DNA from 4 places in the Sphingobium yanoikuyae genome. Region 1 is predicted to be linked to each of the others. Evidence: riboswitches for the same ligand, from Rfam matches in the RefSeq annotation. Region 1 holds a riboswitch; each other region holds the start of a gene.
What was found. Region 1 has a riboswitch for cobalamin ahead of HH800_RS00365 (TonB-dependent receptor plug domain-containing protein). Riboswitches for the same ligand answer to the same signal wherever they lie in the genome.

Region 1 (7,838 bases):
CCACCACCTCGGCCAGCACGTCGCCGCGCGCTTTCGCCTTGTTCGGCAGGAAGCCCATGAACAGGAACCGATCGGTCGGCAGGCCCGACAGGGTCAGCGCCGCGATCGCCGCGCTCGGCCCCGGCAGGGTCGTGATCCTGCGCCCGGCCGCCCGCGCGTCGCGCACCAGCTTGTAGCCCGGATCGGAAATCAGCGGCGTCCCCGCGTCCGACAGCAGCGCCACCGATTCGCTCGCCATCCGCTCGATCAGCCGTTGCCGCACATTTTCGGCGCTATGGTCATGATAGGGAATCATCGGCCGATCCGATCCCGCATGGCGCAGCAGCCTTGCGCTGACCCGTGTATCTTCCACGGCGACCACGTCGGCCAGCCGCAGGACTTCGGCCGCGCGCGGCGTAAGGTCTCCAAGGTTGCCGATCGGCCCCGCCACGATGTAAAGCCCGGGCTCAAGCCCGGATGCCAATATAGTTTCCATAAGGATCCCAGATGACAGAGACGGATGCCCCCCGGCAAGCGAACATGTTCGCGGCGATGAAGCGCAGCGCGCGATTGCTGTTCGTTGCAAGCACCATCATGCTTGCCGCCTGTCAGTCGATCGTGCCCAAGGGCCCCGGCCCAGCCCAGCCCACCGGCCCCGCCAAGCCGACCGGCCCGGAAGTGACCCAGGGCCTGCCGACCGACACTGCGCGCCACCGCGTCGCGCTGCTGGTGCCGACCAGCGGCCCCAATGCCGGCGTCGGCCAGTCGATCGCCAATGCCACCACCCTGGCGCTGATGGACATCAAGACCGACAAGGTCCGCATCACCACCTATGACACCGCCACCGGCGCCGCGGCGGCCGCCAACCGGGCGCTGGCCGACGGCAACCGCCTGATCCTGGGTCCGCTGCTGGCCGATGACGCCCGCATCGTCGGGCCGATCGCGGCCAAGGCCAATGTCCCGGTCATCAGCTTCTCCAACGACACCAGCGTCGCGGGCAGCAACATCTTCCTGATGGGCTATACCCCCAACCAGTCGATCGAGCGGGTGATCGGCTTCGCCCGTCAAAAGGGCCTGTCCAATTTCGGCGCGCTGGTGCCGCGCGGCACCTATGGCGAGCGCGCCGGCAATGCGCTGCTGCGCGCGGTCGAACAGGCTGGCGGCACGGTCGTGTCGATGCAGACCTTCGATCGCACCCCCGCCTCGATCACCGCTGCGGTCAAGAAGCTGCAAGCCTCGTCCAGCTATGACGCGCTGCTGATCGCCGACAGCGGCCGGGTCGCGCTGCAGGTCGCACCGATCGTGCGCAAGAATGGCGGCGCCAATGCCCGCCTGCTCGGCACCGAAATCTGGAATACCGAAGAATCGCTGGCCGCCAGCCCCGTGCTACGCGGCGCCTGGTATGCCAGCGTGTCGGACGGCCTTTATCGCCAGCTCGCGACCAAATATCGCACCCGCTACGGCAGCGCGCCCTTCCGCCTGTCTTCGATGGGCTATGACGCGGTGCTGCTGACGGTGCGGATCGCCCAGGACTGGAAGCCGGGCGCGCCCTTCCCCACCGCGCGCCTGCGCGATCCGGGCGGCTTTGCCGGCATCGACGGCGCCTTCCGCTTCAATCGCAACGGCATCGCCGAACGCGCACTGGAAGTGAGCGAGGTCGGCGCCGGCACGATCAGCGTGGTCGATCCCGCCCCACGCGGCTTCGGCAACTAAGCAAAGGGGGCCGGAAGGCCCCCTTTTTCGTTCCCGATCAGACCCGTGCCGTCGGCACGATCAGCGGCAGGCCGTCGTTGACGTCGATCCGCGCTGCGACGCCATAGACGGATGCCAGCCGCTCCGGCGTCAGCACGTCCATCGGCGCCCCGTCCGCCACCAGCGCGCCGCCATCCATCAGCAGCAGCCGGTCGCAATAGCGCGCCGCCATGGCGAGGTCATGCAGCACGGTGACGACCAGCGCCCCGCCCTGCGCCTGCGCCCGCAACAAGGCCATCACGTCGATCTGGTGGCCGGGGTCGAGCGCGGCGAGTGGCTCGTCGGCGATCAGCGCCGGCGCACCCACCGCCAGCGCCCGCGCCAGCAGCACCCGCGCCCGCTCGCCGCCAGACAGCTCAGTGGCGATCCGCCCCTTGAAGCCGGTGACATCGGCGCGGGCCATCGCATCCTCGATCGCCGCCTCATCGTCGGCGGTCAGGCGCGACAGCGGCCCCAGATGCGGCAAGCGCCCCAGCGCCACCAGCCGCTCGACCGCCAGGGGCCAGTGCAATGTCTGGCCCTGCGGCAGATAGGCGATGGACCGCGCGACCGCCTCGCGCGACAGCCGCTCGATCGGCGTGCCGTCCAGCAGCGCGCGTCCGGCGGCCGGCTTCACCAGCCCCAGCAGCGCCCGCACCAAGGTCGACTTGCCCGCGCCATTGGGGCCGATCACGCCGATCAACTGGCCCGGCGCCATGGTCAGGTCGACGCCGCGCACCGCCAGATGGCGGCTCAGCCGGACGTCCAGTTGCTCGGTCGACAGGGTCACCATAGCCGCCGCTCCCGCATCAGGTGAATGAGGAAGACCGGCACGCCCAGGATCGCGGTCAGCACGCCCAGTTTCAGTTCGCTGCTGGTCGGGATGATGCGCACGCCGATATCGGCCAAGGTCAGCAGCACCGCGCCACCCAGCATGGATGGCAACAGCAGCGCGGAGGGCGACCGATCGGTCAGCGGCCGCACCAGATGCGGCACGATCAGACCGACGAAACCGATCGATCCGGTCACCGCCACCGCGCCGCCGACACCGATCGCCACCCCCGCCATCAGCCGCAGCCGCGCCCGCGACAGGTCGACGCCCAGCGCCCGCGCGCCATCCTCGCCCAAGGTCAGCGCGTCGAGCGCGCGCCCGTCATAGAGCAGCAGCGCCGCGCCGACCGCGATGCAGGGCAGCGCCAGCAACAGATGGTCGATGCTGCGATTTTCCAGGCTGCCCATCAGCCAGCTCATGATCTCCATCGCGGCAAAGGGATTGGGCGACAGGTTGAGCGCCAGGCTGATCCCCGCCCCCGCCAGCGTCGCGACCGCGATCCCTGCCAGGATCAGCGTCAACGGGCTTTCCGATGGTCCCGCCAGCAGAAACAGCGCGCCGATCGCCGCCAGCGCGGTGACGATCGCCAGCAGCGGCAACGCCATCGGGTGCAGTTCGGACAGGCCGAAATAAAGCGCGATCACCGCGCCCAGCGCCGCCGCATTGGACACGCCCAGCACGGCGGGTTCGGCCAGCGGATTGCGCAAATAGCCCTGCAATGCCGCGCCCGACAGGCCCAGCATGGCGCCGACCAGCAGGCCGATCGCCATGCGCGGCAGGCGCAGGTCGATGATGATCGCCCGCGCCACCATGTCGCCGCCGCCGGCCAGCACCGCCAGGATGCGGGCCGGCGCGATCGTCACCGATCCCAGCGCGACCGACGAGATAGCCGCGACGAGCAGCAGGGCGATCAGCCCCGGCAGCAACAGGGGATGCCGCCGCCCCTTAGAAGCGGACACGCACGCCGCCATAGGCCGACCGGCCATAGGTGCCATAGCCATAGGCCGTGGCGTAATCCGCATCGAACAGATTGTCGATCCGGCCATAGACTTCCAGATGGTCGCCCACGGGGAAGGACGCGCGCAGCCCGGCCAGCGCATAGCCGTCGAGCCGGCGGGTGTTGGCCGTGTCGTCATAGCTGTCGCCGACCATGGTCAGCGTCGCGCCGGTCGACAGGCCGAAGGCCCAGAGATAATCGGCCGACACACTGACCGCATTGGCGGCGCGGCGCGGCAGGCGATTGCCGTCGGTGGCCCCGCCCGACCGATCGCGCGCATCGACATAGGAGTAGGAGGCCGCCACCGTCAGGGCCTCGACCGGCTTCAGCGTCAGCGTCGCTTCCACGCCCTTGGCGCGGGTCCGGTCGAGATTGCCATAGGTGTAGGTCGCATAGTCATAATTGATCTGGTTGCGGGTATCGCGCCGGAAGGCGGTCAGCGACAGCACGGCCCGGTCCCCGTCCAGGCTCTGGTCGAAGCCGATATCATAGCTTTTCGACCGCTCCGGCCGCAGCGCGCTGTTGCCGCTATAGGTGTCGTAGAGTTGATAGAGGGACGGCGCCTTGAACCCCTCGCCATAGGAGAGGCGGATATTGGTCGCGCCGGCGTTCGGCGTGTAATTGGCGTTGGCGCCAAAGGTGGTCGCGCCGCCGAACTGGCTATGATCGTCATGGCGCAACCCGCCGGTGACGGCGAGGCCGGTGAGCGGCTTCATCACCGCCAGCGCATAGACGCTGTCGATATTCGCCTTTGCGCTGTCGGTGCTGCCAAAGCCGAAATAATCATAGTCCGGCCGCTCATGCTCATAGCCGAAGATCAGCTTGGCCTGGTCGACCGGGGCATAGACGCCCTCATATTCGAAGCGCAGGTTGGTGCCCGAATAGCCATAGTCCGGGTCGGTGCCGCGCACGAAATAATAGTCGCGATCGTTGCGCAGCCAGGTGACGGCAGCGCGGTTGGTCAGCTTGCCGTCGAGCAGCGCCAGGTTGATCCCGGCATAGCCGACATATTGGTCCAGCTTGCTGACGTCGCTGCTGTCGGCCGGCGCGCCGAAGAAGCTGTCATAGTCGAGATCGGCATGGATATAATAGCCGCGCAGGTCGAGGCTTAGGCTGTCGGTGAAAGCGATCTTCAGCTTGGCGTTAGTGGCGATATTCTCATAGCCATCCTTCTCCACGCCGCCGAACGACCGGCCGACCGAGGAGATGCCGTCGGTGTTGAAATAGGCGACGCCGACGCCGCCCGACACCGCGCCATGCGTGCCCGACACATCGGCCTTGGCGTTCAGCGTATCGCTATAGCCATAGTCGGCCGAGGCGTTAACCTCGAAACCCTCGCTGGGCGCGCCGGTCATCACATTGACCACGCCGCCGATCGCCTGGCTGCCATAGACCACCGAGTTGGAGCCGCGCAGCACTTCGATCCGGCGGATATTGCCGGTCAGCAAATGGCCGAAATCATAGCCGTCGCCGATGCCGCTCGGGTCGTTGACCTTGACCCCGTCGATCAGCACCAGCGTCTGGGTCGTCTCAGCGCCGCGCAGCGACACGCCGGTCACGCCGCCGGTGGAGCCGTTGCGGCTGAAACGGACGCCCGGCGTGGTGGCGAGCAGGTCGACGACATCGACCGCCTGGCGCGTTCTGATCGTGTCGGCATCGATCACCGTGATCGCCTGGCCGACCTCGTCGCGCGGCTGCGCAATGCCCGAAGCGGTGACGACGATATCGTCATCCTGTGCCAGATCCTGGGCCAGTGCCGGCGTAGCGGCCAGCAGCGCGATCAGCGAAATCCCCAACATCTTCATTTTATCGTCCCCCGGCGTCCGTCGATTTGGAACCGGGGCGTCCGCACAAGCGGTCGCTGCGTGAGGATCGGGAAGACGCCAGCGCCCCACCCCACGCACCGATGCGGCCCCGGCCGCCATGGGCGTCGCTCGACGGAAACACCGCGCCATGGCCATCCCCTGGGCCAGGGCAAGAGCGACCAGACGCCGGCAGGTCTCCTGGCTCGCGGGTCAGGGCAGCGATGCGCCAGCCTTCCCGGACCTGTCGGTCCAGTGGCCGGTTCCGGCCCTCCCCTTTTGAAGAGCTTGGGAACCCTGCGCATCGCGCTCACCGCTTACAGTTGCAGGGACAGCCGCGGATTTGGAAGGGCTGCGCCCCCCGCACCGCATTCCCGTTTTCAGCCCTTGCGGGCACCGGCGCGATCATGCGCGTCCGGGGCTTTTGACCGCCCCGGCGCGCGGCCCCCATAAGCCAAAGCACAAGCCCTGCCAAGCGGGCCAGGATCGCCCCGGCGGATCGTTGCGCGGCGCCGGCGGGCGGCTATGCAGGGGCCACTTACCGGGAGACGCCACATGACCGATTCGCTTGCCATCACCGCCGCCGACGTCGCCGATGCCGCGCGGCTGATCGCGCCGGCGGCGGTCCGTACCCCGCTGATCGAGAATGCCGCACTCAACGATCATTGCGGCCGGCGGGTGCTGGTGAAGTTTGAGGGCGCCCAGCATAGCGGATCGTTCAAGTTTCGCGGCGCCTATAACCGCCTCGCCCGCCTCGATGCGGCGGAACGGGCGGCGGGCGTCGTCGCCTGGTCCTCGGGCAACCATGCCCAGGGCGTCGCCTTCGCCGCCCGCCTGCTCGGCATTCCCGCCACGATCGTGATGCCGGCCGATGCCCCGGCGATCAAGACCGCCAACACGCGTGCGATGGGGGCTGAGGTCGTCCCCTATGACCGCTTCACCCAGAGCCGTGAGGAAATCGCCACCGCCCTTGCCACCGAACGCGGCGCGACGCTGGTTCCCTCCTTCGACGATCCCTTCATCATCGCCGGCCAGGGCACGATCGGCCTCGAAATATTGGAGCAGGCGCAGGCCGCTGGCGCCGACCTCACGCAAATCCTCGTCTGTTGCGGTGGCGGCGGGCTGGTCGCAGGCACGGCGACGGCAGTCAAAGCCGCCCGCCCCGACATCAGCGTCTATGCGGTCGAACCCGCAGGCTTTGACGATACCGCCCGCTCGCTCGCCAGCGGCACGCGCGAAAGCGTCTCGCCCGACGCGCGCAGCATCTGCGACGCCCTGCTGGCGCCCAGCCCCGGCGCGCTGACCTTCCCGATCAACCACACCCTGCTCGCGGGCGGCCTCGTCGTCAGCGACGATCAGGTGCGCGACGCGATGCGCTTCGCCTTCACCACGCTCAAGCTGGTGGTCGAACCGGGCGGCGCGGTCGCCCTCGCCGCCATGCTCGCCGGCCTCGCCCCGCCCACCAACGGCGCCACCGCCCTCGTCATCTCCGGTGCCAATGTCGATCCGCAGGATTATGCAGCCATCATCGGCGGCCAGAACGCCTGACCGCTGGTCTTTTGCCCCGTCCCGCACTAAATGCGGCGCCATGATGAGCCGCTTTTCCAAGATGCATGGTCTGGGCAATGATTTCGTCGTGATCGACGCGCGCCAGGCGCCGGTCGCGATGACGGAAGCGCGCGCCCGCGCCATTGCCGATCGCCATGCCGGCATCGGCTGTGACCAGTTGATCGTCATCGGCGATGCCGAGACCGGCGACCAGGCCGACGTGTCGATGCTGATCTTCAATTCCGACGGTTCGGAAGTGGAAGCCTGCGGCAATGCCACCCGCTGCGTGCCACTGTTCGTCGGCAAGGACGTGCTGATCCGGACCAGGGCCGGGCTGCTCGACGCCAAGGGCGTGGACGGCGGCGCCAGCGTCGACATGGGCGCGCCCCGCTTCGACTGGGACGCGATCCCGCTCGCTTATCCGATGGACACGCTGACCATGAGCGCGAGTTGGGAAGACCTGCCCGCGCCGGCCGCCGTCAATGTCGGCAACCCGCATGTGATCTTCTTCGTCGAGGATCTGGACGCGGTGGATTTCGAGCGCCTCGGCCCGCTGATCGAGCATGACCCGCTCTTCCCCGCCCGCGTGAACGTCAATTTCGCGCAGGTCGTCGGCCCGCAGCATCTGCGCCTGATCGTCTGGGAACGCGGCGCCGGCCTGACCCGCGCCTGCGGCACCGGCGCCTGCGCCACCGCCGTCGCGGCGATCCGCCGCAAGCTGATGGCCGGGCCAGTGACCGTCAGCCTGCCGGGCGGCGACCTGGAGATCGACTGGGCACCGGGCGGCACGATCCGCATGACCGGCCCCGCCACCCATGTGTTCGACGGCGAGGCGGACTGGGACCGCTTCTGACCGTGCCCGGTCCCGACATCATCACCCTGGGCTGCCGGCTCAACATCGCGGAAAGCGAAGCTATTCGTGAGATAGTTGGCCGGGAGATGGCCGGCG
Region 2 (7,838 bases), 620 kb from region 1:
GCCGCGCCAGTTCGGGCGTGTCGGCGACCGCTTCGGGATGGCCCAGGCACAGCAGGGCGGCGAAGGTCCAGTCGTCGGGCACCGCCAGCGTCCGCGCGACAAAGGCCGGGTCGAGGATCGACACCCAGCCGAGCGCCAGCCCACGCGCCCGCGCCGCCAGCCACAGCGTGTGGATCGCCAGCACCACCGAATGGAGGCGGGTCTGCGGCATGGTCGCCGCGCCCAGCCCCGCGCCGGCCGATGTCGCATCGTCGCAGAAGACGGCGATGATCTCCGGCGCCTCGCCCAGCCCGTGCAGCTTCAGCGCGCGATAGGCATCATGCCGGGTCGCGTCGGTGATCTGGCTGGTGGCCCGCTCCCGCTCGGCATCGACATGATCGGCCAGTGTCGCGCGCAGCGCCGGCGTGCGCACCCGGACGAAGCGCCAGGGCTGGCTGTTGCCGACCGACGGCGCCAGTTGCGCCAGCTTCAGTAGCTCCAGCACCATCGCCTCGTCCAGCGGATCGGTGCGAAAATGGCGCACGTCGCGGCGCCAGGTCAGCAGGTCGGTCAGCGTCGCACAGAAATCGGGATCGAAGGCCTGCATCAATATTCGATGCCGGCCTGCGCCTTCACCCCGCTGCGGAAGGGATGCTTGATCATGGTCATTTCGGTCACCAGGTCGGCCGCCTCGATCAGCGCCTCGGGTGCGTTGCGGCCGGTGACGACGACATGTTTCATCTCTTCCTTGCCGGTCAGCACCGACAGCACCTCGTCCAGCGGCAGATAGTCGTAGCGCAGCACGATATTCAGTTCGTCAGCCAGCACCATCGCATAGTCGGGGTCGGCGACCATACGCTTCACCTCGTCCCACGCTTCGCGGGCCAGCGCGATGTCGCGGCTGCGGTCCTGGGTGTTCCAGGTGAAGCCCTCGCCCATCGGCTTGAACTCGACCTGATCGGGGAAAGCATCGAACACCGCCTTCTCGCCGGTGGTCATCGCGCCCTTCACGAACTGGACCACGCCGACCTTCTTGCCATGGCCGATCATGCGGACGACCATGCCCAGCGCCGCCGTGGTCTTGCCCTTGCCCTTGCCGGTATGGACGATCAGCAGGCCCTTTTCCTGGGTCTTGGTCGCCATGATCTTGTCATGGGCGGCCTGCTTCTTCTTCATCTTTTCCGCATGCTGTTCGTCGGTGCGTTCGACCATCGTCACTCTCCTGCAAGCTGGGCGAGCAGCATGCCCGCGCTGTTCGATCTGGTTTGCCACAGGCCGCGTTCCAGCGCCTCGCTCAGCCGGGCAGCGGTCTCGCGCAGGGCGGCGGGATTGGCGTCGGCCATGAAGGCGCGCACGGCCTCATCCTCGATGAAGGCGGCGTGGACGGCGTCGAAATGATGGTCGCGCACCGCATGGGTGGTGGCGGCGAAGGCGAAGAGATAGTCGACCGAGGCGGCGATCTCGAACGCGCCCTTATAGCCATGGCGCATGACGCCAGCGATCCATTTGGGGTTGGTGACGCGGGCGCGGACGATGCGGCCGATCTCATCCTCCAGCGTGCGGATCACCGGCCGCTCCGGGCGGCTATGGTCATTATGATAGCTGAGCGGCCTCGTGCCCTTCAGATGTTCGATGGCGGCGGCGATGCCGCCCTCGAACTGATAATAATCGTCGCTGTCGAGCAGGTCATGCTCGCGATTATCCTGATTCTGGACGACCGCGTCGGCCTGGGCCAGGCGGGTGGCGAACAGGCTGCGTTCGCTGTCACCCTCCACCCCCGCGCCATAGGCATAGCCGCCCCAGTCGAGATAGACGTTCGCCAGATCGGCGCGGCTGTGCCAGATCTTCTCGTCGATCATCGCCTGCAGTCCCGCGCCATAGGCGCCGGGTTTCGATCCGAACACGCGGGCACCAGCGCGGCGCGCGGCCTCCGCCGCATCGGCACCATCCGCCACCAGCGCCGCCTGCTCGGCGCGATGCCGGGCGGCGGCGGGATTATCCTCGTCCGGCTCATCGAGTGCCATCACCGCGCGGGCGGCGCTGTCGATCAGGTCGATCTGTTCGGGGAAGGCGTCGCGGAAGAAGCCGGAGACGCGCAATGTCACGTCCACGCGCGGCCGGCCCAGCTCGGCCAGGGTCATCATCTCGAAGCCGACGACCCGCCCCGAACTCCATTCCCAGCGCGGCCGCACCCCCATCAGCGCCAGCGCCTGCGCAATATCGTCGCCGCCGGTGCGCATGTTCGCCGTGCCCCAGGCGGACAGGGCGATGGCGCGGGGATAGTCGCCCTCGCGCTGGAGATAATCGTCGACCAGCAATTGCGCTGATCGCTGGCCCAGATCCCAGGCGACAGCGGTCGGCACGGCGCGGGTATCGACCGAGAAGAAATTGCGCCCGGTCGGCAGCACGTCGGGCCGCCCGCGCGTCGGCGCGCCCGATGGTCCCGGCAGCACGAACCGTCCGTCGAGCCCGGCCAGCAAGGCCGCCGCCTCCCGCGGGCCACAGGCATCGACACGCGGCGCCAGATCATCGGCGATCGCCGCCAGCACGGCGGCGCTGGCCGGGCCGACCGGCGCCGCGCCATCGACCAGCGCCGCCGCCAGCAGTTCCAGCCGCTCGACCATGTCGCCATGGGTGCGCCAAGGGTCTGTGGATAAGTCCACCAGCACCGCTGGGCGCGGCCCCTGCCACGGCGCGCCCAGCACGCAATCGAGGGGATCGAAGCCCAGGCCCAGATCATCGGCCAACGCGCGCAGCAACGACGCCTGCCCCGGATGATCCAGGCCGCGCGGCGTGCGCGCCAGCGCGATCAGCAGGTCGCGCCGCAGCCGCCCCTGCGGCGAAGCGGTGAAGACATGCAGCCCGTCGCGGATCTGCAATTCCTTCAGCTCACACAGATAATTGTCGATCGCGGCGAGCGCGTCGTCATCGTCGCCGGCGGCGCCCGCATCCTTGTCCAGCCCCTGGCTGCGGGCGAGGTCGATGATATCGCGGCGCAGCCGGTCGAGCCGGCGCGGGTCCATGCCGGCGGCGAGATAATATTCGTCCACCAGCGCTTCGAGCTGCTTGAGCGGCCCATAGCTTTCCGCGCGGGTCAACGGCGGGGTCAGATGGTCGAGGATGACGGCGCCGATGCGGCGCTTGGCCTGCGTCCCCTCGCCCGGATCGTTGACGATGAAGGGATAGAGTTGCGGCACCGGCCCGGTGCAAATTTCGGGGAAGCAATCGGCCGAAAGCGACACCGCCTTGCCCGGCAGCCATTCCAGATTGCCATGCTTGCCGACATGGACCAGCGCCTGCGCACCGAAATCCTGCGCCAGCCAGACATGGAAAGCGAGATAGGCGTGGGGCGGCGGCAGCGCCGGGTCATGATAGCTGCTCTTGGGATCGATATTATAGCCGCGCGCCGGCTGCACCGCGATCGCGACATGGCCGAAACGATGGACCGCAAGGCGAAAGGCGCCGTCCCGCACGAAGGGATCGGCCTCCGGCGCCCCCCAGCGATCGACCATGGCGTCACGCGCGCTGTCGGGCAGAGCGGCCAAGGCAGCGCGATAGATATCGAGCGACAGGCTGACCTCGCCCAGCCGATCGATCGACGCCCGGTCATTGGTGACGCCGCCGGTCATCAGCCGCATCAGCGCAGCGCCCTCGCGCGGCGCGTCGCCGATCGCATAGCCGGCGTCGCCCAGCCGGCACAGGATGGCGGCGGCGCTGGCCGGCGTGTCGAGGCCGACGCCATTGCCGATCCGCCCGTCGCGATTGGGATAATTGGCCAGCACCAATGCGATCCGGCGCTCGGCAGGCGGCGTGCGGCGCAGCGCTGCCCAGTTGCGCGCCAGATCGGCGACGAAGGCGACCCGGTCGGGTGCCACGCGCGGCACGACGATGCCGCACTGGGTGCGTTCATCGAACCGCTCGGCGGCCTTGAAGGCGACGGCGCGGGTGAAGAGGCGGCCGTCCACTTCGGGCAGGGCGACATTCATCGCCAGGTCGCGCGGGCCAAGGCCACGGGCCGACCCGCGCCAGCTGCCTTCCTCGACCCCGGCAAAGGCGGTCTGCAGGATCGGGCAGTCGGCCTGTTCCAAGATGCCCGGCACGCGCGGCTCGGACGAAGAGGAGGCGGCAAAGCTGGTCGCATTGACGATAATGTCGGGCGCGATGCCGGCCAGCAGCCCGCCGAGCCAGTCGCGCACGAACGGTTCGCGCAGCGCGCGGACATGGACGGCGGCGACATTGAAGCCGCGCGCGCCAAGCGCTGCGACCATCGCATCGACCGCGCTCAGCGTGCCGGCGACCACCAGCGCGCGATAGAAGATCAGCAGCGCCACCGGCCGCCCCTCGGTCCATGTCGCGCGCAGTTCGGCCACGCCGGGCCGGTCATGGCCGGGCAGATAGAGGCCCGCGTCGGCGATCGGCAGCGGATGGTCTGGCTCGCCCGCATCCGCGCCGATCAGCCGCGCGGCGCAGCGCAGGAAGGAGAGCGCATTGGCGGTGCCGCCCTGACGCAGATAGTCACGCAACTGTTCGCGCATCGCCGCGGGCACGGTGGAGGCCAGATCCAGCGCCGGGTCGCCCTCCCGCCCGTCGGCGATCGCGGCGAAGGCGATGCCCCGCTCGCGCGCGACCTGCGCAATCTCGTCCACGCCATAGGGCCAGTAGCTCTTGCCGCCGAGCAGGATGACGCAGACGAAGCGCGCCTTGGCGATCACCTTCTCGACATAGAGATCGACCGAATAGGGATGCTTGAGCTGCAGCAGATTGGCCAGCCGCACGCTCGGCGCATCATCGGGCAGGCGCGCGGCAGCAGCGGCGAAACAGGCCAGGTCGCTGTCCGCCACGGTCAGGATGACGATCTCGCCGGGCGGCTGATCGAGGTCGATCGCCTCCTCGCCGTCGCTGATCGTTCCCGGCGTGGCGGACAGAAGATGCATCAGCCGAGCACGGCCTGGATGTCGGCCTCGATCGCGGCGCGGTCCAGCCCCTTCTGGCCGATCACCACCAGCTGGGTACGACGCGCTTCTTGCGGTTGCCAGGGGCGGTCGAAGAAATGCTGGATGCGCGGGCCGACCGCCTGCACGACGAGGCGCATCGGCTTGCCCGCGACCGCGACCATGCCCTTGACGCGCAGCACGTCGTGGGTGGCGATCAGCGCGGACAGCGCCTGCACCAGCGTGTCGGGATCGGCAACCGCATCGCCGCTGACGACGAAGCTGTCGAAATCATCATGGTCATGATCCTCGCCCTCCGCCTCATGGTGCGAGGGGCGGGCGTCGAGATCATCCTCGGCCGCGGCGACGATGCCCAGCAGCGCACCGATGTCGACCGCGCCATGGGCAGCGCGGACGATCTTCACGCCGGGCCGCGTTTCGGCATCAACCTGCGCCTCGACCGCCGCCAGCGTGTCGGCATCGACCAGGTCGCTCTTGTTCAGCACCACCATGTCGGCGCAGGCGAGCTGATCCTCGAACAATTCCTCCAGTGGGCTGTCATGGTCCAGATTGGGGTCGGCGGCGCGCGCCGCGGCCAGCGCCGCCTCGTCGGTGGCGAAGCGGCCGGCAGCGACCGCATCGGCGTCGATCAGCGCGACGACGCCGTCCACCGTGGCGCGGGTGCGGATGTCGGGCCATTGGAAGGCCTTGACCAGCGGCTTGGGCAGGGCCAGCCCCGAGGTTTCGATGATGATATGGTCGGGCGGACTCGGCCGGTCGAGCAGGGCGGTCATGGTCGGCAGGAAATCGTCGGCCACGGTGCAGCAGATGCAGCCATTGGCCAGTTCGACGATATCCTCTTCGGGGCAGGCAGCATCGTTGCAGCCCTTCACCAGTTCGCCGTCGACGCCGACATCGCCAAATTCGTTGATGATGAGGGCGAGGCGGCGCCCCTTCGCATTTTCCAGCAGATGGCGGATCAGCGTGGTCTTGCCCGCGCCCAGGAAGCCGGTGATGACGGTGGTCGGAATCTTGGCAGATGCAGTGTTGGCCATGACAAATACTCGCGCGCCGGAGCAACCGGGGCGGGAGCGAACCGGGCGCGCACGCACGGCCGGCCGGCATCGCGGACGGGCGCTTGTTCGCCCGCAGATGCGTGACCGCGCGGCTCCAGCCGCCAACCTGTCGCTCAGACGGAACACCGTGCCCCGGCCATCCCCTGGACCAAAGCAAGAGCGACCAAAACGCCGGCAGGTCTCCTGGCTTGCGGGTCATAGCGGGAGGAACGGCCTTCCCAGGCCTCGCAGGATTTAGCGTCCGGCCCAGTGGCTGCCCTCCCGGCTGGGGAGGGCGCTGTTCATCACGCTCGCCGCTCACAGTTGCAGGGACAGCTGCGGACTTGGATGCCATGGCATCCGCACCGCCTTCCCATTTTAAGCCCCCGTGGGGGCACCGGCGCGATCATGTCGGGACGATGCGAAGCGCCGTCCCTGGGCCGGTTCCTAGTCGCTTTGGGCAGCGGTGACAATCCAGCCATCGGCGATGGCGAGCGGCCAGGGCCTAAGACGCTGGCCGACGCAGGGCCCACCGACGCAGACGCCATCGTCGCGGCGGAAAATGGCGCCGTGCCAGCTGCATCGGATATGACTGCCATCCGGGGTCAGATAATCGTCCAGCTGCTGCGCCAGCGGCAGGCCGGCATGGGGGCATTGGTCCACAAAGCCGGCGACCTGATCGCCGGTGCGCACGGCAAAGCCATGGAAGCGGCCGGCCCGCATCTGCAGCACGAAATTGCGCGCCTTGCCGTCGGCGAACTGCTCGATCGGGCAAAGGCGCACGCCCGCCGGCGTCGCGAACAGGCGCGTGTCAGTGTCACTCATATGTCGGCGTCGGGCTGGCGATCGGGGTGCGCGGCGGCAAAGGCGGGGAGCGCGCATGCCGCCGCGTCCACGGCGCACAGCCGCGGAAAGGGCGTCAGGTCGACGCCGAAGCGCCGGGCATTGTAGAGCTGGGGCACGATATGGCAGTCGGCGAAACTCGGGCTGTCGCCAAAGGCATGGGTGCCGCCGTGAAGGGCGACCAGTGTTTCGAGCGCGGCCAGCCCCTCGCCGGTCCAGCGCGCGATCCAGGCGCGGACCTGATCCTCGCTGGCACCAAAATCCTGCCGCAGCGCCTGCAACACGCGCAGATTGCCGAGTGGATGAATGTCGCAGGCAATGATGCCGGCCATGGCACGGACGATCGCGGCATCGCCGGGATCGGCGGGCAGCAAGGGCGGCTGCGGCCAGCGGGCCTCGATCCATTCCAGTATCGCGCCGCTCTGCGTCAGCACGCTGTCGCCATCGACCAGCGCGGGCACCAGCCCCTGCGGCGCCAGCGCCCGATAGTTGGGCGCGCGCTGCGCACCGCTGCGCAGGTCATGAGTGACCTGTGCATAGTCGACGCCCTTCGAGGCCAGCGCGATCCGCACGCGATAGCTCGCGCTCGATCGCCAATAGCCATGGAGGGTGAGGTCGCTCATCGCGCCGGCACGATCATCGCGCGGCATTCGCCAAAGCCGATCGACACATAGCCGGGGGCCGACGCGGTGGCGCGCAATGTCACCTCGTCGCCATCCTCCAGGAAGCAGCGCGTCTCGCCCGATGGCAGACTGATCGGCTCGCGCCCGCCGCTGCTGATCTCCATCAGGCTGCCATAGCCCTCGCGCGTAGGGGCGGAGATGGTGCCGCTGCCCAGCAAGTCGCCGGGCATCAGGTTGCAGCCATTGGACGCATGATGGGTGACGATCTGGCTGACGGTCCAGTACATGTTGCTCGCCGGCCCCTGGCTCAGCCGCATCGGTGGCTGGCCCGCGTCGCGCATCGCCTGGGTGGAGAGATAGACTTCCAAGGTCAGCGCCAGCGCGCCATGGGCCTGGTCGTCGGCATC
Region 3 (7,838 bases), 1.6 Mb from region 1:
AATGGCGCTGTTGCGGCCGAACTCGGTCGCGATCCTGTGGATATTTTGCGGATCGACCTGCTCGACCGGTTTCCCCGACGCCCAGTCATGGGTGCCGGCGGATACCCGCATCTGCGGGATGGTCCGCGTCGGATCGAGCGCGGGCGTCACGCGCAATACAGGCCGCCCCGCCATCATCTCGATCCGGGCGGCGGACAGCATCATGGTGTCGGGCAGTGTGCCCGCTTGCCCGGCCGACAGGGTGAGGGGCGTGAGCCCCCCAAGCTGCGCGGCCGGTGTCAGGCGCGGATAGTCGACATAAAGCATCACGAAGCCGGACAGGCACCACAGCGTCATGACGGCGCCGATGAGGATGCCCAGCCAGCGATGCAGCAGCAGGACCGGCCGCAACATGGTCAGAAGCTCAGGCCATAGCTGACCCGCAGCGTGCGCGGCACGCCCCGGTAGAAATAGAGGAAGCGGCTGTTGCTGCCGTCCAATACGCCCGCATCGCTGACCGCCGAGCGGTAGCCGGTCGTGGCATAATCCCGGTCGAACAGATTTTCGACATTGATGCCGAACCGGTTGCGCCGCGCCTGGTCCAGCCACAGATGGGCGCCCGCATCGACCACGGCATAATTGCCATAGTTCATCCGGCCAAAGCCCGATGCGGTCGACCAGACATCGCCCACCCAATTGGCCGACAGATTGGCGCCGAAGCGGCCGGTCTGCGGCGCATAGACGATCGCGGCGCGGCCATATTGTTCCGGGTTGCGATCGCGCTGCACCGAACTGCCCTGATTGCGAACACGCGAATATGTGTAGCTGGCAGACAGACCCCAACCGCCGCTCAGGTCGGCGTTCAGCTCCAGCTCGGCACCCCTGGCCCGCACCTTGTCGCGAACGTTGATATAGGTGCCGTCGGGAAAGGCCGGATCATCATAGGTCGTGTCGATCAGGTCGGTGATGCGCCGGTTGAAATAGGTCGCTTTCCACCGGATCGCTCCGCCGGCCAGCGCGCCGCCCAGCGCGGCGTTGAGGTTCAGGCTCTCCTCGGGCTTCAGGTTCGGGTTGCCGACCTCGCAACAGGGATCATTGCCATAAAGCTGCGAGGCGTCGGGCAGCACGAAGGAGGTGCCGCCATTGGCCTCCACGAACAGCGCGTCGCTGACATCATAGCGGCCCGACACGTTCCAGATCGTCTTTTCCGATCCCTTCGCCTTGTTGTAGCGCAGGCCCGCGGCGATCCGCGCCTTGCTCGACAATTCGTCATTGGTGCGCAGCTGGAAGATGCCGGCATGGACCTGTTCATCGGTCGGCGCGATCAGCAGGACGTCGTCGCGGCCGTTGAAGCTCTGGAAATCATAGCCGATCAGCGTGTCGATGCCGCGCAGCATGTTGAGCTGCACCACCGCGCTGCCGCCATAATCCTGATAGCCCCAGAAGGTGCCGGCCGGATAGATGACCTGCGGCGGGCCGGCGGGCACGGGGTTTCGGATCTGGACATAGGCGGTCTTCCAGTCGTGGAAATAGCCCTTGAGGAAGAATTGCACCCCATCCTCGCCGGTATAGTCGAGCCGCAGGCTGGCCACTTCCTCATTGCGGTCGTTGCGGCTTTCCTTGGTCCGCGTCGCGCTGATATTGTCGAGATCGGCCTTGGTATGCTGGTAGAGGGCGTTCAGGCGCAGGTCCGACGCGATATCATATTGATATTTGATGCCCGCCGACCAGAGATCATAGCCGCGCGCGCGATCGGTCGCGCTGGGCTGCATCACGTCATAGGGACGATAGCCGTCCGACTGGCTGCGATTGGCCCAGACCACGAAGCGATGCTGGCCGATCGCGCCGCGAACATAGCCGTCCAGGCTGGTCCCGGCAAAGCTGTCGAGGCTGGCATTGACCTGGCCGCCCAGATCGTCGCTGAAATCGCGGGTGACGACATTGATCACGCCGGCCGCGGCCTGGGTGCCGTAGAACAGGCTTTCGCCCCCTTTCAGCACCTCGATCCGCTCGATCATGCTGGCGGCCATGGTGTCGTTGGGCGACGTGCCGCCATAGAGGCGGTTGTTGAGGCGGATGCCGTCCATCGTCCACAGCACATCCTTGGTGCGCGAACCCTGCAGCGCGATGTCGACATAGCTGAACGGCCCGGACTGCGACCGGATGAACAGGCCCGGCACCGCTTCGAGCGCGCGGGCGGTGTCGATCGCGGCGGCATCGCGGATCTGCGTGTCGGTGACGATCTCGATGGCATGGCCATAGCGCGACAGCTGCTGCGGCAGCGTCTCTTCCAGGCTGGTGCCGGTGACGACGATGCTGTCGCCTTCCCCTTCGTCGGCCAGAGCCGGCGATGCGATGGCAAGCGAAAGGGCCAGCGCGGCCCGTGAAACGATATTGGACTTCATTTATTCCCCCATCCGGCGCCGCGTTCGACGGGCGGGGGCAACCTTCACGAGCGGCACGCGCGCGAACGTCCGACACACGCGCCGGCCGGGCGCCCAAGGGCAACCGACGCGCGTCGTCGCAGCGGCCCCAGCCGCTCGTTCGTCGCTCAGACGGAAGTTACCGTGCCGCGGCCATCCCCTGGACCAAGGCAAGAGCGACCAGACGCCGGCAGGTCTCCTGGCTCACGGGTCATCGCTTGATGCACGGCCTTCCCAGGCCTCGCAGGATTTAGCGTCCGGCCCAGTGGCTGGCGGATCGGTCATTCTGCCGTCCGCACATGTACATCGCGCTCACCGCTTACAGTTGCAGGGACAGCTGCGGATTTGGACAGTCACCCGTCCGCACCGCATTCCCTATTAAGCCCCTTTCGGGACACCGGCGCGATCATGATCCCATGCCGTGCGGCGCGGGATCGGCGGGATCGATAATCGAATATCGGGCGGGCTGCAAGCGCCTCTCAGAACCAGGCGCGCAGGCCGATCACCAGGCTGGTGGCCGACGGCTTATCGCCGGCGGCACGGGCATAATCGGCCGTATCGCCCAGCTTGCGTTCCCAATTGACGCCGACATAGGGCGCAAATTCGCGGGCGATCTCGTAGCGCAGCCGCAGCCCCAGCTCGATATCGGACGGGCCGGCGCCGATCCCCAGTTCGGGCACGGCCTGCGCCGCCAGATTGAACTCGGCAGCGGGCTGCAGGATCAGCCGCTGGGTGATGCGCTGGTCATAGCTCGCCTCCAGCCGCAGATGGGCGTCGCCCCTGGTCGACAGGAAGGCTTCGGCCCCGACCTCGAACCAGTAAGGCGCCAGGCCGTCGATGCCGATCACCGCATAGCTGCGGTCCGGCCCTTCGCCGAAATCCTGCCGCACGCCCGCCTGCAGGTTGAACCAGGGGTCGATCGCCCGGCTGTAGAGCGCCTGCACCTCGGCCCGTTCGAGCGATCCGCCGACCGTCCCCTCACCCTCGCTCTTGACCGCGAAGCGGTTGATGTCGCCGCCGATCCAGCCTTCGCCCTCCCAGGCATAGCCATCAGCGCCCTTGCCGGCGCGATATTCCAGCCGATCGAGCATCCATTGCGAATAGGTCATGCCGCCCCCTTCCGCGATCATCGCCGCGCGGGCGCGGGCCATGGCAGCGGGGTCATAGAGCGCGTCGGCGGCATGATCGGTCGGCACTGTCGGCGGCGTGCCTTGCGGGATGGCGGCGTCGGCAGCCGGCATCTCATGACCCATTGCCCCATGATCCATCTGGCTATGGTCCATCTGGCTATGGTCCATCGTCTGGGCCTGCACCGGCGCGGCGGCGGCGAGCATCAGAAGCGCGACCCTCCTCATGCCGCGTCCTCCCCATGGCGGACCGTCACGACCCGCATCATCCCGGCATGCATGTGCATCAGCATATGGCAGTGGAACGCCCAGTCACCCAGCGCATCGGCGGTAAGGTCGAAGCTGACCTTGCCGCCCGGCAGCACATTCACCGTATGCTTGCGCGGATTATGCGCCGCCTCGCCGGTCACCAGTTCGAAGAAATGGCCGTGCAGATGGATGGGATGCGGCATCATCGTGTCGTTGATCAGGGTCACGCGCACCCGTTCCATATGGCGGAAGGCGATCGGCTCCGCCCCTTCCGACAGCTTCACCCCGTCGAACGACCACATGTATCGTTCCATGTTCGCGGTCAGATGAATGTCGAGCGACCGGGTCGGGGTGCGCAGGTCCGTGTTCGGCGTCAGCGACCGCAGATCGGCATAGGTCAGCACCCGATGGTCGACATCCTCCAGCCCCGTCGGCCGGTCAGCGGTGCGATCGGCCGGCATCGGCGACAGGGTGGCGACGCCCGGCCCCATTTTCACGCCCGGCGCGACCGACTTGTCGCGCATCTTCATGCTATGCCCGCTCATGGCGTCATTGGCCGGCTGGCTGAGGTCGATCACGCCGCCATGGCCCATATCCATGCCGCCCATGTCCATGCCCATGTCCTTCATGCCCAGCAGCGGCCGGGCGCGCCGGGCCGGCACGGGGGCGACCATGCCGACCTGCGGCGCCAGCGTGGCGCGGACCAGGCCCGACCGGTCGATCGCCTCGGCAATCAGGGCATAGGGCTTCGCCTCGCCGGGCTGGACGATCACATCATAGGTTTCGGCAATGCCGATCTGGAACTCGTCGGTCTCGACCGGCTGGACATCCTGCCCGTCGCACTGGACGACGGTCATCGGCAGGCCGGGCAGGCGAACATTGAAATTGGTCATCGCCGACGCGTTGATGATGCGCAGCCGCACCCTCTCGCCCGGCGCGAACAGGCCGGTCCAGTTTTCGGCCGTGCCCATGCCGTTCACCAGATAGCTGTAGGTGGCGCCGGTGACGTCGGAAATATCGGTCGGGTCCATGCGCATCGCGCCCCAGTCGATGCGGTCCTTGAGCCCCTGATCCTTCCCCGCCAGCAGCCCGGCCAGCGTCTGGCGCTGCATGTTGTAATAGCCGCCCATCTGCTTCAGCCTTTGCAGCAGCCTGTGCGGATGAACCGGGCTCCAGTCGGCGAGCAGGATCACATGCTCCCGGTCATAGGCCACCGGATCGACGCCGGCGGGATCGATGATGATCGGCCCGTAAAGGCCCATCGCCTCCTGCATGCCCGAATGGCTGTGATACCAGTAGGTGCCTGCCTGCCGCACCGGAAAGCGATAGGTGAAGGTCTCGCCGAGCATGATGCCGGGGAAGCTGATGCCCGGCACGCCGTCCATCTGGAAGGGCAGGATCAGCCCATGCCAGTGGATCGAGCTATCCTCCTTCAACCGGTTGGTGACGGCGATGTTGACACTCTGCCCCTCGCGCAGGCGGATGAGCGGCGCCGGCGTGCCGCCATTGACGCTGATCGCATGGGCCGATCGGCCGCCGGTCGCAAAATGCCCATCGCCGATGCTGAGCGCGATCGTCTCGCCCGACAGCGCGCCCTGCGCCGCGCCATGCGTGCCGGTGGCCGCCCAGCCGGGCAAGGCCTGTGCCAGTGCAAGCGCCGCGCCGCCCCGGATCAGGCTGCGGCGGTCGAGAGGAAGGGAAGGCAGATCGGTCATACGGGCTTATACGCGCGCGCCGTCGCTTTCCCTCAACATCTCCTGCAATTGCCGGCGGGCACGGTAAAGGCGGGTTTCCACCGCCTTTTCGCTCACCCCCAATATCTGCGCGACCTCGGCCTGGCTCATGCCCTCGATCCCGCGCAGCAAAACCACCTCGCGCAGCGCCACCGGCAATGCCGCCACCGCTGCCTCGATCCGGGCAACGCCAGCGCGGGACTGGGCCGCCTGCTCGGGATCGGGCCCCGCGTCGGCGACATGGGCGGCGTCCTCGATCGGCCGGGCGAAGCTGAAGAAGCGACGGACGGCACGGCGGCGCGCCCAGTCATGGCATTTGTTGATCGTGATCCGCGCGATCCAGCCGCGAAAGGGCCGGCGCCCATCATAGCGGGCGAGCGAGGTAAAGGCGGCGATGAAGCTTTCCTGCACGATGTCCATTGCCGCATCCGCATCGCCGACATGGCCACGCGCCAGCCGATAGACGGCATCGCGGTGCCGCCGCATCAGCGCGCCATAGGCGGCCTGCCGCCCGGCCAGCGCCTGCGCCGCCAGCGTGGCATCATCAGGATCGTCGGCTATCACCCGACAGGCTGGGTCAGCGCCTTGACCACCGCCGCGTCGAACAGCGCGGCCTGATCGGGGCGCAGCACGCCGCGCATCGCGAAGATGTGCTTCAATGTTTCCTTCTGCAATTCCCCCATCGCCTGGTGCGACCGGTCGACCGCCTGGGCGACGCGCGGCCCATAGCCATGTTCGGCGGCGATCGCGGCGGCCAGCCGCTGATTGTCGGCGCGCATTTCCGCGTCGAGCGCGGCCTTGCGCTGCGCGAAGGCGGCTTCCAGATCGGCGATGCGCTGCTTCTGGCCGGCATCCAGGGTCAGCCGATCGTGGAGCAGGGCATGAACCTCATTCTCCACCGGCGGCGCGGGTGCGAGCCAGGTGCGCGCAACCAGCACGGCGGCCAGCGCCGCGGCAAAGGCGACCAGCGCCACCAGCCAATAGCGTTTGCCCATCCTTATCGCTCCAGCAGGCGGAAGGGCGCATAGTCGGACATGCCGATCAGCAGCGGGCCGGGCGCGGCCTGCGCCGGCTGCGCGGGCACGGCGCTGCCGATCCAGCCGATGCCGATCGCCATCACGCCGGCCAGCATCAGGCTGCGCCGCGCGACGCTGCGTTCGCGGCGGCGATCCAGCCCCTGCATCACCGCCTCCTCCAGCCCGTCGAAGCGCGCCGCCGCCGGCGCGTCGCGCAGCCCGGCCAGCATGTCATCCAGATCGTCCATCGTTCCGTCCTTCATGTCCTGCCTGACGATACGCATCCGGCCGACCCATCCCTCGAACAAAATAGCGCGGCGCGTGAGGGATGCGACAGGACAATGCGTATTCCCCTGCAAGACGCGCATTTTTCCGGAGACATCCATGCCCCGCCTGCCCCTGATCGCCGCAGCCTTTGCCCTCACCGCCCTGCCCGGCGCCGCCTTCGCCAGGCCGCAGCTCGTTGCGGCCAGTCCCGCCGCCAATGCCAGCGTCGCCAAGCCGACCCGGCTGACCCTGGGCTTTTCCGAGGCGCTCCAGGCCGATCATAGCAGCATCACGCTCACCATGACCGGCATGCCGGGCATGGCCGATCATCCGCCGATGCCGATCAAGGGCTTCACCACCGCCGTGGCCGCCGATGGCAAGGGCCTGGTCATCACCCTGCCCCGCGCCCTGCCGACCGGCAGCTATGATCTTCAATGGACAGTGATGGGCAACGATCATCAGCCGGTCAGCGGCACATATAGCTTCAAGGTGCGCTGAGGAGGACAAGTACCCGGCTCAACCAGCCCCTTCAGGTCCGAAATGGGTGGAAACAAGACATAGCCCCTCCCTTCCAGGGAGGGGTTGGGGTGGGTTGCGAGCGCAGCGAGCTTCTGCCCTATCGACCGTAGACCGCCGCTACGCGGCGCACCCACCCCCGGCCCCTCCCTGGAAGGGAGGGGAGTAGGAAACGTCAGCTTCTGGTCGCTTCCGGTCACCCGCTTTCCTACTCGGCCCTTCTCTGATCTATCCTGTGGGATGGCCCCGCCCCCTCCATGCCTCCCGGCGTTCACGCGCATCAGCGGTGCAAATCTGTCGCTTCGCTGTCGCCCGACTGTCGCTTCGGCGACGCGTCGGGATGACCCGCATCATGACCCAACCGACGCGTCGCCGTCGCGTGGCAGGCGCGGCATGGGGGCGTTTGCGGTGCATTTCGTCCGAATCCGCGCACGACACTGTGAACTTCGTAGGAGATTTGACTGTCGCGTCGCCGCCGCCCCCGCAGGAGCCGCAAAGCCGCTTGGCATCGGCCCGCCACTCCTGTAG
Region 4 (7,838 bases), 2.1 Mb from region 1:
GTATTTCGCATCGACGATCCGGTTGCAGCCATATCCCGGCTTCAGAAATCTCTCGGCCTGCGATCCGTGCAATTGTCCCGTAGTCTGATCGTGATTTTCGCCTGAAATTATTTTTCTGAAATTCGACCTCTCGTTTGACCGCATGCGAACGTATGAATTGCAAGGTATTCTCAATAGCAGGTGCGCCTCCATCCCGAATGTCGAATGGAGGGAGTTAGAAGTGCTGAATTCAAAGGGCCTCGAACAAGGCAAGGTTTCCGTGCGGTCGATCTCCGTGTCGCTCGCCACTGCGAGTGTGGTGAGTGGGCCAGCAATAATCTCGACGCCTGCAATGGCGCAGGAAACGGTTTGCCGCATCCGATGGACAATCAATTTATGCGCCGGACCGACCCGTATCATCTAGAGACGGTTGAACCAATTGTGCGTCACGACCGAGGCAGTGATAGTCAGCCTTTGCTTCAGGATCGATATGCAGGTCATGACATCGAGAGGGCAATCGCGTTCAGTCAATATCGGGACGCCCAGATGACTGGCGAATGGGTTTTCCAAAAACGACAATGAGCCCGGCCAACGGCAGGATACAGAAGAACCAGAGCAGCGAAGCGATCAGGTTGGTCGTGGCCAGTTGCGCGACGGGAAGGATCGCCAGAACCAGCGATGCGGCTCCGCCCGCGCGCCAGGCGGCTCGATAGACGATGTGTCTTCGGGATGTGCCGCGCCGGATGGCATCGAAGCCGGCCACCGCAAGGACCAGGGATAGGGCCAGGTTCACGATCACTGCGCAGCGCCTCCGGCCGGCCTGCGAGCGATCCTGCCTGCTGCGATCCACAAGATGACGCCCATCGCCAGCGCCGTCAGGTCTGCGCCTGAGCGGATACCATCGCCATGAGCCAGCGTTGACGTCAGCGGCGTTCCCGCCAGAGCCGTGCTCACGGGAATAGTCAGGCAGAGCAACGCCGCCGCACGCAACTGCTCTGGCCACGCGCTGGACCAAGGCCGCGCACCGGCAGGGATGAGGCTCAGCAGCCAGGCCAGGAAGTAGATAGATGCGGCCATACTGCGCCGGTCTTCGATGCCGGAAGGCAGCAACTGCTCACCGTGCAGGTACGCCGCACAGGCGATCATGTTTCCAGCCACAGCGGCGATGGTGATCCGGCCTGCCATGGCGTGAAATGCCGATCCGCCCCGGCGCGCCCGCTTTTCGGTAAAGAGGACAAGGCCAGCCCCGACCATCGCGGTGCTGGCGAGCCCGGTCAGGAAATAGAGCCAGCGGGCAGCGATTCCGCCCCATTCGATGAAGTGCAGTCCGGCAAGGAAGGCCTGGGTCTCGCGGGCCGGGGAGCGCTTCACCAGAACGCGCAGCAACCGGCCGTCGGCGCCTGCGAAGTCGACGCGATCGGGGAAGTTGGCGATGCGATCGTCGCGCTGTCGCCAGATCTCGACTGCGGCATTGGCACGATCGGGATGGCTCACATAGATGTTGACGGCCGCTCCGCCACCCCATGCGCGCTCGGCGCGCGCCACCAGCGGCATCAGCGCAACCGTGGCCTGTGGCGATCCGGCGGGTGTCTCCACATCGATGTAGCGCGATTGCGCAGCCGCAGTCTGATAGGCTTTGACGTCGCCGCCGTTCAGCGTCGCGACGCCGGCGGGGATATAGGCGTAATAGATCAGGACGAGGCCGGTATAGGCCATCATCATGTGGAACGGCAGCGGCAGCACCGAGAGAAGGTTGTGCGCATCCATCCACGCCCGCTGGCGCGAGGCCCAGGGGCGGAAGATGAAGAAATCGCGGAATATGCGCTTGTGAATGATGACACCGCTGATCGATGCGGCCAGCATGGCAAGGCCTGCCGCGCCCACGATCAGGAAGCCGATGGGGCTGGACTTGCGATCGATCCCCAGCGTGTAATGATAGCGCATGAAGAAGAAGCCGGCGTCCATGTCGCGCGGGATGCGGACGCCGGTCTGCGGATCGAGGCGGTGGGTGGTGGCCTTGCCCGCTTCGTCGGTCCACACCAGCCGCAGCACAGGTTCGCGCGAAGTGGGGATGACGATACGCCATTGCCTGGCATCCGGAGCGATGCGGGTGAGATAATCCCGTCCCATCGCTACGGCTCGTCCCCGGTCGATGGCCACCGGAGAGCGCAGTTCGGGCGTGGTCCAGAGGTTGATCTCGGTATAGAACACCGCCAGCGATCCGGTCAGCAGGATGCCAAACAAAACCCAGCCGAACAGCAGCCCACACCATGTATGGAACCAGCCCATGGATTGGCGCAGGCTATCCTTCATCTGGCGACCCCCAGCATCAGGGCGAAGGGGAGGGCCGTGCCCACCAGCAGTTCGCCCCAGATCCGCGTGACGCTGCGCACCGCGAAGGCGCGAAGGATCACCGCAACGAACAATATGAAGGCGAGGCAGGTCGCAAGGATGTTGGCGTCAACCGCATCCATCGGCAGCAGGCGTACCGCCGCGCAAATCCACGCATAACACAGACCATAGGTGCCGACCGTCGATGCCAGCACGCGCGGCGCGATGGTGCGCCAGCCCGGCTCCTGCCTCGCCGGCACGATCAGAACCGCTGCTCGAACGTCACCGCGACGCTGCGCGGCTCACCCAGCACCCACTGCGAGGTGGAATAGCTGTTCTGGACGTAGATCCGGTCGAAGACATTGCGCAGGTTGAGCGTCACGCTCGTCTTCTTTCCCAGGTCGTAGCGCGCCGAAGCATCGACGAGCGTATAGGCCGGAATGCGACGGGTATTGGCGGCGTCCGAATAGCGCTTGCCGACATGGCGCAGGCCGGTGTCGAGGTGCAGCGGTTGCACCGGCCGCCAAGAAAGCCACAGATTGGCTGCCTTTTCGGCAACGCCGATCGGCATGTTGCCGTTGCGGCTGACAAGCTCCGTGCCGACAAGTTCGTCGAAGTCGTCATATTGCGCGTTCAGGATCGTGCCGTTGGCCAGGATGCTGAAGGACTTGGTCACGGCCAGTCCGAACGATGCCTCGACGCCGTAGGACGATTGCTGGCCGACCTGCACAGACACCGTGGGATCATTGGCGGAGCGGGTCAGGATCTTCTTCTTGACGATGCGATAGCCCGACAGCGTGAATTCGCCGCGCCCGTCGAGGAAGGTTGCCTTGGCACCCGCTTCCCATTGCCGCCCGGTGGATACATCGAAGCTGGTTTGTGCCAGCGTCGCGGTGAGGAACGCCGTCACCGGATCGGCGGCCGCGGAATATTGCGCGTAAAGCGAGATCGTGTCCGTGGGATTGTAGACCAGCCCCGCACGCCAACTGGTACTGGGATAGCGCGCGGTGTAGTCGGCGGTCGGATCGAGCGCATCGTGGCGCTCGGTCTTCGGGCGATCGTAGCGCAGGCCCGTCACCAGCGACAGTCGATCCGACAGCGAGAGGCGGCTTTCGCCGAACAGCGCCCATTGCTGCACATCTGTCTTATACTTGTACCGGGTGCCGAAGGCGCCATCCAGAAACGTGCCGGGCGCGTAGTCGTAGGGATCCACCAGGTCGGATCGGGAATTGGGCGAACTGTCGGTGCGCAGCAGCGATCCGCTGTTATACTCTCCGCCCAGGCTCAGGCGGTGGTCCATGCCCAGCAATGTGTGGTCGAAAACCGCGTTGAAGCGGTCGCCCCACTGCTTGGTCTTGTAGAAGATTTCCAGATAGCTCGACCGGCGGATCTGATCGCCGGACCAGGCATAGCCTTCTGCATTGCGCCAGTGCTTGAAGCCGGTGAGGTAATAGGCGACGTTGGTGATCGTCACCCCGTCTGAAGGCGTCCATTCCGCCTTGGCCTGGGTCCAGGCATCGTCGAAGCGCAGCGAGCGGTCGGCGATATTGTAGTTCTTCTTGCGGATTTTGCGCACCAGCTTGCCATCACGCAGCGGCGTGCCGTACCAGATCGTCGGATCTAGATCGGCGCGATCATGCGTCAGGGTCAGCACCAGATCGTCACTGGCCTGGTAGCGCAGCGCGGCCGACAGGGCGAGACTACGGGAGCGTCCGCGCTCCATCCAGCCGTCCGACCGGTTGTAGCTGAGATCCACGCGGTAGGACAGCTTGTCCCCGATTGGCCCGCCGATCCCGCCGGCCGCTGCATATGTATCGAAAGAGCCGCCGCTGAGGCGTAGTTCACCTTCGAACTCTTCGGTGTTGGGCTTTTTGCGCACAACGTTGATGGCGCCGCCGATGCCGCCTTCGCCATAGAGCACGGACGCTGCGCCGCGCAGCACCTCGATGCGCTCGGCCATCCAGGGATCGGCGGGGAAGGTCTGCGTGGTCGTCGTATAGACCCGCATACCGTCATAGAGCTGCATCACCGAGGTGTAGCCGGTGAACCCGCGCGAACTCAGGGAATAGCCGAATGCCGAGGAATTGTTGATCAGGCCCGGCGCGCGCGCCGCCGCCGCAACGACCGTGCGGTCACCAAGACTGCGGATCATCTCCTTGGTGATGACATCGACGCTTGCGGGCGTCTGCATAGGCGTCAGGCCAAGGCGGCTGGAGGCATCGGCCTGCTGGCCAAGTTGCAGGACGCCGGCCTTGCGCGCCGTGACGACGATGTTCTCCGTGCCATCGGGCGCGGCGTCGGCGGTCTCCTGAGCATGCGTTGCGGTGACACTTGCCGCCAGTGCGCAACATGATGCGCCGGAACGGATCAGGCCGGAAAGAAGCGATCGTGTATTCATGTGTAACCCCCGTTGCGTTTTCCAGTCGAACGGACAGGTTCCCGCGCAGGAGGACGTCTCCTCGCACGGGCGCAGCGGTGGAGACCGGGCGCAAACGAGCGACCGGCGGAACCCACCGTTGCGGCCTGGCCGCAAGTTCGTCGCTCAGACGGAGTACACCGTGCCGCGGCCATCCCCTGGACCAAGGCAAGAGCGACCGGACGCTGGCAGGTCTCCTGGCTCACGGGTCATCGCACGATGCACGGCCTTCCCAGGCCTCGCAGGAGTTAGCGTCCGGCCCAGTGGCTGCGACAGGCATCCTTGGCCTGCCGCGATATGCATCGCGCTATCCGCTTACAGTTGCAGGGACAGCCTCGGCTTCAGGGGCAGTGCCCCTCCACCGCGTTCCCTTTTAAGCCTCTTTCGAAGCACCAACGCGATCTTGCCCCCCGTTAGGGGACGGGCTGGGAACTATGGGCTATCGAACAGGATAGCAAGAAATTCGTGGAATGTGGAATTTGGTCATGCCTGGACGGCCGGTATGCGGCTGTCCCTGACGCTCAGGTGCTGAACACACCGCCCCGATAGCAGTCATGAACAAGCGGCACATGAGTTGTTGCGAACGATTATCAATGCACGTAATGCGTCGGCAGATAGCGATGCTCAACAACGCCGCCGCCCTTACGGATCATGCGCCGGCGAACGGTTGCTACCTCGCCTTCGGCTCTCCGAATCTGCCGAACCGCAGCCTGTCACCCAGGCCGTTCATCAGCTGGGTAGCGTCGCGACAGACATTCCTAGACCAGCGATAGTTTTTGAAATTCGAGTACATTCAGGAGGGCAGCGAGCGGGCAACCATTGCTTGAGATCGGATGGCTAGAGTTACCCTCGTTTCAGCCTTATTTATACTGATCCATGGCAAGGATCGTCCGACGGCGTCCACAGATGATCACTGAGTGTGAGGAAAAGAATCGCTTATTGGAGAATTGGCGATCTCGGCGTTCTTCAATGCCAACTAAGTCATTGATTTTGCTGGTGACCCCTACGGGAATCGAACCCGTGTTTCAGCCGTGAGAGGGCCGCGTCCTAACCGCTAGACGAAGGGGCCGTATGTCGCATGGGCGACAGGCAGGGGCGTGCCTTTAGGCAGGGGAGGCGATGGCGTCAAGCGAAAGCGGTGAAAAGTTTTCGCGGCCCCTACGTCGACTGCGGCCCATAAAAAACCACCCCATGCGATGCACGGGGTGGCCAGGTTCAGGGAGGAGACGCCTCCAAGGGGGAGGCGCCCTATACGACACACCCGAAAGGGGGGCAGGTGCATCGCATGCAATAGAAATAGGGCAGGGCGAGGCTGCTTTCAAGAGCAAGCCCCGCCCTATACCGATATATTTGCGATTAACGGAGTTAATCGGGCTTTCAGGCTTCCACGGCCACCGGCGCGGCCGGTACGGCGATCGGACCCTTGCCCTGGTTGACCTGGCCTTCAAAGATCTCGCGCATCAACTGCAGCGAGAAGAGATGGGCGTGAATCAGCGGCAGCAGGCCGTTCTGGTTGATCTTGCGCAGCTGGTCACCGCGCAGGTCGCGCAGCTTTTCCTCGTTCACCATGCGGAAGCCGCGATAGACGAAGGGCTGCTCGTTGTTCGGGGTCTGGATCGCGACTTCGCCGTCCATCAGCAGGTCCATCTCGGCCAGATCCTTCATGAACTGGCCGGTGCGGGCGGCTGCCTGCTCGAAATCCTCGCAGAACTTCAGGATGCCCTTGGTCACGTCGGTCGGCTGGCCATTTTCGAACAGGACCGGGCCGTCGCCTTCGGTGCCGATCGCCTTGCTGGTCGGGTCGAAGCAGAGCGAGAGTTCGTCGCTGTCGGGACGCAGCTTGGCCAGCATCCAGGGGTAACGGCGGACATAGGCCGGGATATAGGCCGGGCCGCGCAGCTTGCCTTCGTCATCGACGAAGACGTTCACGCCTTCGTTGAGGCCCATCAGCGCGAGCGGCACCGAATCCTGGCCCGCCGAGAAGATGATGGGCACGAAACGCTGGGCCGAGACGAATTCGTCGATGGTCAGCGGCACGGCGTGCTGGGTTACCAGGAACGGAGCGGCATCGACCGGCTGGGTGCGATAATCGGCATGATCGACGGTGCTGAGCGGGATCAGGTCGTTGTAGAAGATGGGAAGGCTGTTCGCGGGCGCGCTGGCCATGATGTTGTTCCGTCCTGTTAGAAAGCGCGCAAGGCTTGCGTCGCTGATCCGAATATGGGTGTGACGGGATAATCGGAGCTATCCCGCTAGGCAATCGCTTTGTGGATATGCTGCGCTCAACCCTCGTCGGGGCGAGGGATGAGCTTGTCGGGGTTCATGATGCCGCCCGGATCGAAGGCTGTCTTTATCGCGCGCAGGGCATGGATGCGGGCCGGGCTGGCGAGGCGTCCGAGTTCGGCGCGCTTCATCTGGCCAATGCCATGCTCGGCCGAGATGGAACCGCCCGCGGCGACCACCGCGTCATGGACGAAGGCGTTGATCGCCTGGCCCTGCGCCGCGATCCAGGCCGGACCGTCGCTGGTGCCCCTGGGCGCGCGGACATGGAAATGGACATTGCCATCGCCCAGATGACCGAAGGAAGAGGCGGTCGTGCCGGGGAAGGCTGCTTCGGCGGCGGCGGCAGCCTCCAGCATGAAGGCTGGCATGCGCGGCACCGGCACGCTGATGTCATATTGCAGCGCGGGCCCCTGCGCCTTTTCGGATTCCGACAGGGATTCGCGGATGCGCCAGAAGGCCTCCGCCTGCGCTTCGCTGGCGGCAATGGCGGCGTCGATCGCGATGCCGCGTTCCAGCGCCAGGCCGAGCGCGCCTTCCAGTCGCTCGGTCGGGCCGGGCTCGCGCATGTCGCCATGGTCGACTTCAATCAGCACATGCCAGGGCGTGCGGGTCTCGATCGGGCAGCGTGTGCCGGGAATATGGGACAGGACATGGCCAAGGCCATCGTCGGCAATCACCTCGAACCCCTCGACGCTGTCACCCAGTTCGCCTTCGACCAGGCGCAGCAGGGCGAGGGCGTCGGCGGGCGTCTTTACGCCGACCCAGCCGACCGCGCGGGCGGCGATGCCGGGCACCAGCCGCAGGGCGGCCGCGGTGATGACGCCCAGCG

Region 2: linked by a shared signal. The riboswitch ahead of cobW (cobalamin biosynthesis protein CobW) and the one ahead of HH800_RS00365 (TonB-dependent receptor plug domain-containing protein) in region 1 are both predicted to bind cobalamin.
Region 3: linked by a shared signal. The riboswitch ahead of HH800_RS17820 (TonB-dependent receptor plug domain-containing protein) and the one ahead of HH800_RS00365 (TonB-dependent receptor plug domain-containing protein) in region 1 are both predicted to bind cobalamin.
Region 4: linked by a shared signal. The riboswitch ahead of HH800_RS10930 (TonB-dependent receptor) and the one ahead of HH800_RS00365 (TonB-dependent receptor plug domain-containing protein) in region 1 are both predicted to bind cobalamin.

Annotation. Positions count from the first base shown of each region.
Region 1 is NZ_CP053021.1:65,027-72,864, reverse strand. Features, by position in the region: gene rsmI (16S rRNA (cytidine(1402)-2'-O)-methyltransferase) at 1-475, opposite strand, end outside; gene HH800_RS00380 (penicillin-binding protein activator) at 487-1,692, shown strand; gene HH800_RS00375 (ABC transporter ATP-binding protein) at 1,730-2,503, opposite strand; gene HH800_RS00370 (FecCD family ABC transporter permease) at 2,497-3,501, opposite strand; gene HH800_RS00365 (TonB-dependent receptor plug domain-containing protein) at 3,488-5,344, opposite strand; cobalamin riboswitch at 5,515-5,757, opposite strand; gene HH800_RS00360 (threonine ammonia-lyase) at 5,897-6,889, shown strand; gene dapF (diaminopimelate epimerase) at 6,930-7,742, shown strand; gene mtaB (tRNA (N(6)-L-threonylcarbamoyladenosine(37)-C(2))-methylthiotransferase MtaB) at 7,745-7,838, shown strand, end outside.
Region 2 is NZ_CP053021.1:4,674,988-4,682,825, reverse strand. Features, by position in the region: gene bluB (5,6-dimethylbenzimidazole synthase) at 1-586, opposite strand, end outside; gene cobO (cob(I)yrinic acid a,c-diamide adenosyltransferase) at 586-1,191, opposite strand; gene cobN (cobaltochelatase subunit CobN) at 1,194-4,913, opposite strand; gene cobW (cobalamin biosynthesis protein CobW) at 4,913-5,965, opposite strand; cobalamin riboswitch at 6,142-6,382, opposite strand; gene HH800_RS22535 (Rieske (2Fe-2S) protein) at 6,413-6,790, opposite strand; gene maiA (maleylacetoacetate isomerase) at 6,787-7,431, opposite strand; gene fahA (fumarylacetoacetase) at 7,428-7,838, opposite strand, start outside.
Region 3 is NZ_CP053021.1:3,722,426-3,730,263, forward strand. Features, by position in the region: gene HH800_RS17815 (peptidase) at 1-393, opposite strand, end outside; gene HH800_RS17820 (TonB-dependent receptor plug domain-containing protein) at 396-2,384, opposite strand; cobalamin riboswitch at 2,574-2,819, opposite strand; gene HH800_RS17825 (copper resistance protein B) at 2,882-3,757, opposite strand; gene HH800_RS17830 (copper resistance system multicopper oxidase) at 3,754-5,493, opposite strand; gene HH800_RS17835 (RNA polymerase sigma factor) at 5,500-6,075, opposite strand; gene HH800_RS17840 (periplasmic heavy metal sensor) at 6,072-6,506, opposite strand; gene HH800_RS17845 (hypothetical protein) at 6,509-6,811, opposite strand; gene HH800_RS17850 (copper resistance protein CopC) at 6,912-7,292, shown strand.
Region 4 is NZ_CP053021.1:2,201,599-2,209,436, reverse strand. Features, by position in the region: gene HH800_RS10950 (FecR family protein) at 1-105, shown strand, start outside; gene HH800_RS10945 (hypothetical protein) at 503-778, opposite strand; gene HH800_RS10940 (PepSY-associated TM helix domain-containing protein) at 775-2,292, opposite strand; gene HH800_RS10935 (iron transporter) at 2,289-2,570, opposite strand; gene HH800_RS10930 (TonB-dependent receptor) at 2,573-4,708, opposite strand; cobalamin riboswitch at 4,896-5,138, opposite strand; tRNA gene HH800_RS10925 (tRNA-Glu) at 5,721-5,795, opposite strand; gene HH800_RS10920 (SapC family protein) at 6,104-6,892, opposite strand; gene HH800_RS10915 (FAD-binding oxidoreductase) at 7,009-7,838, opposite strand, start outside.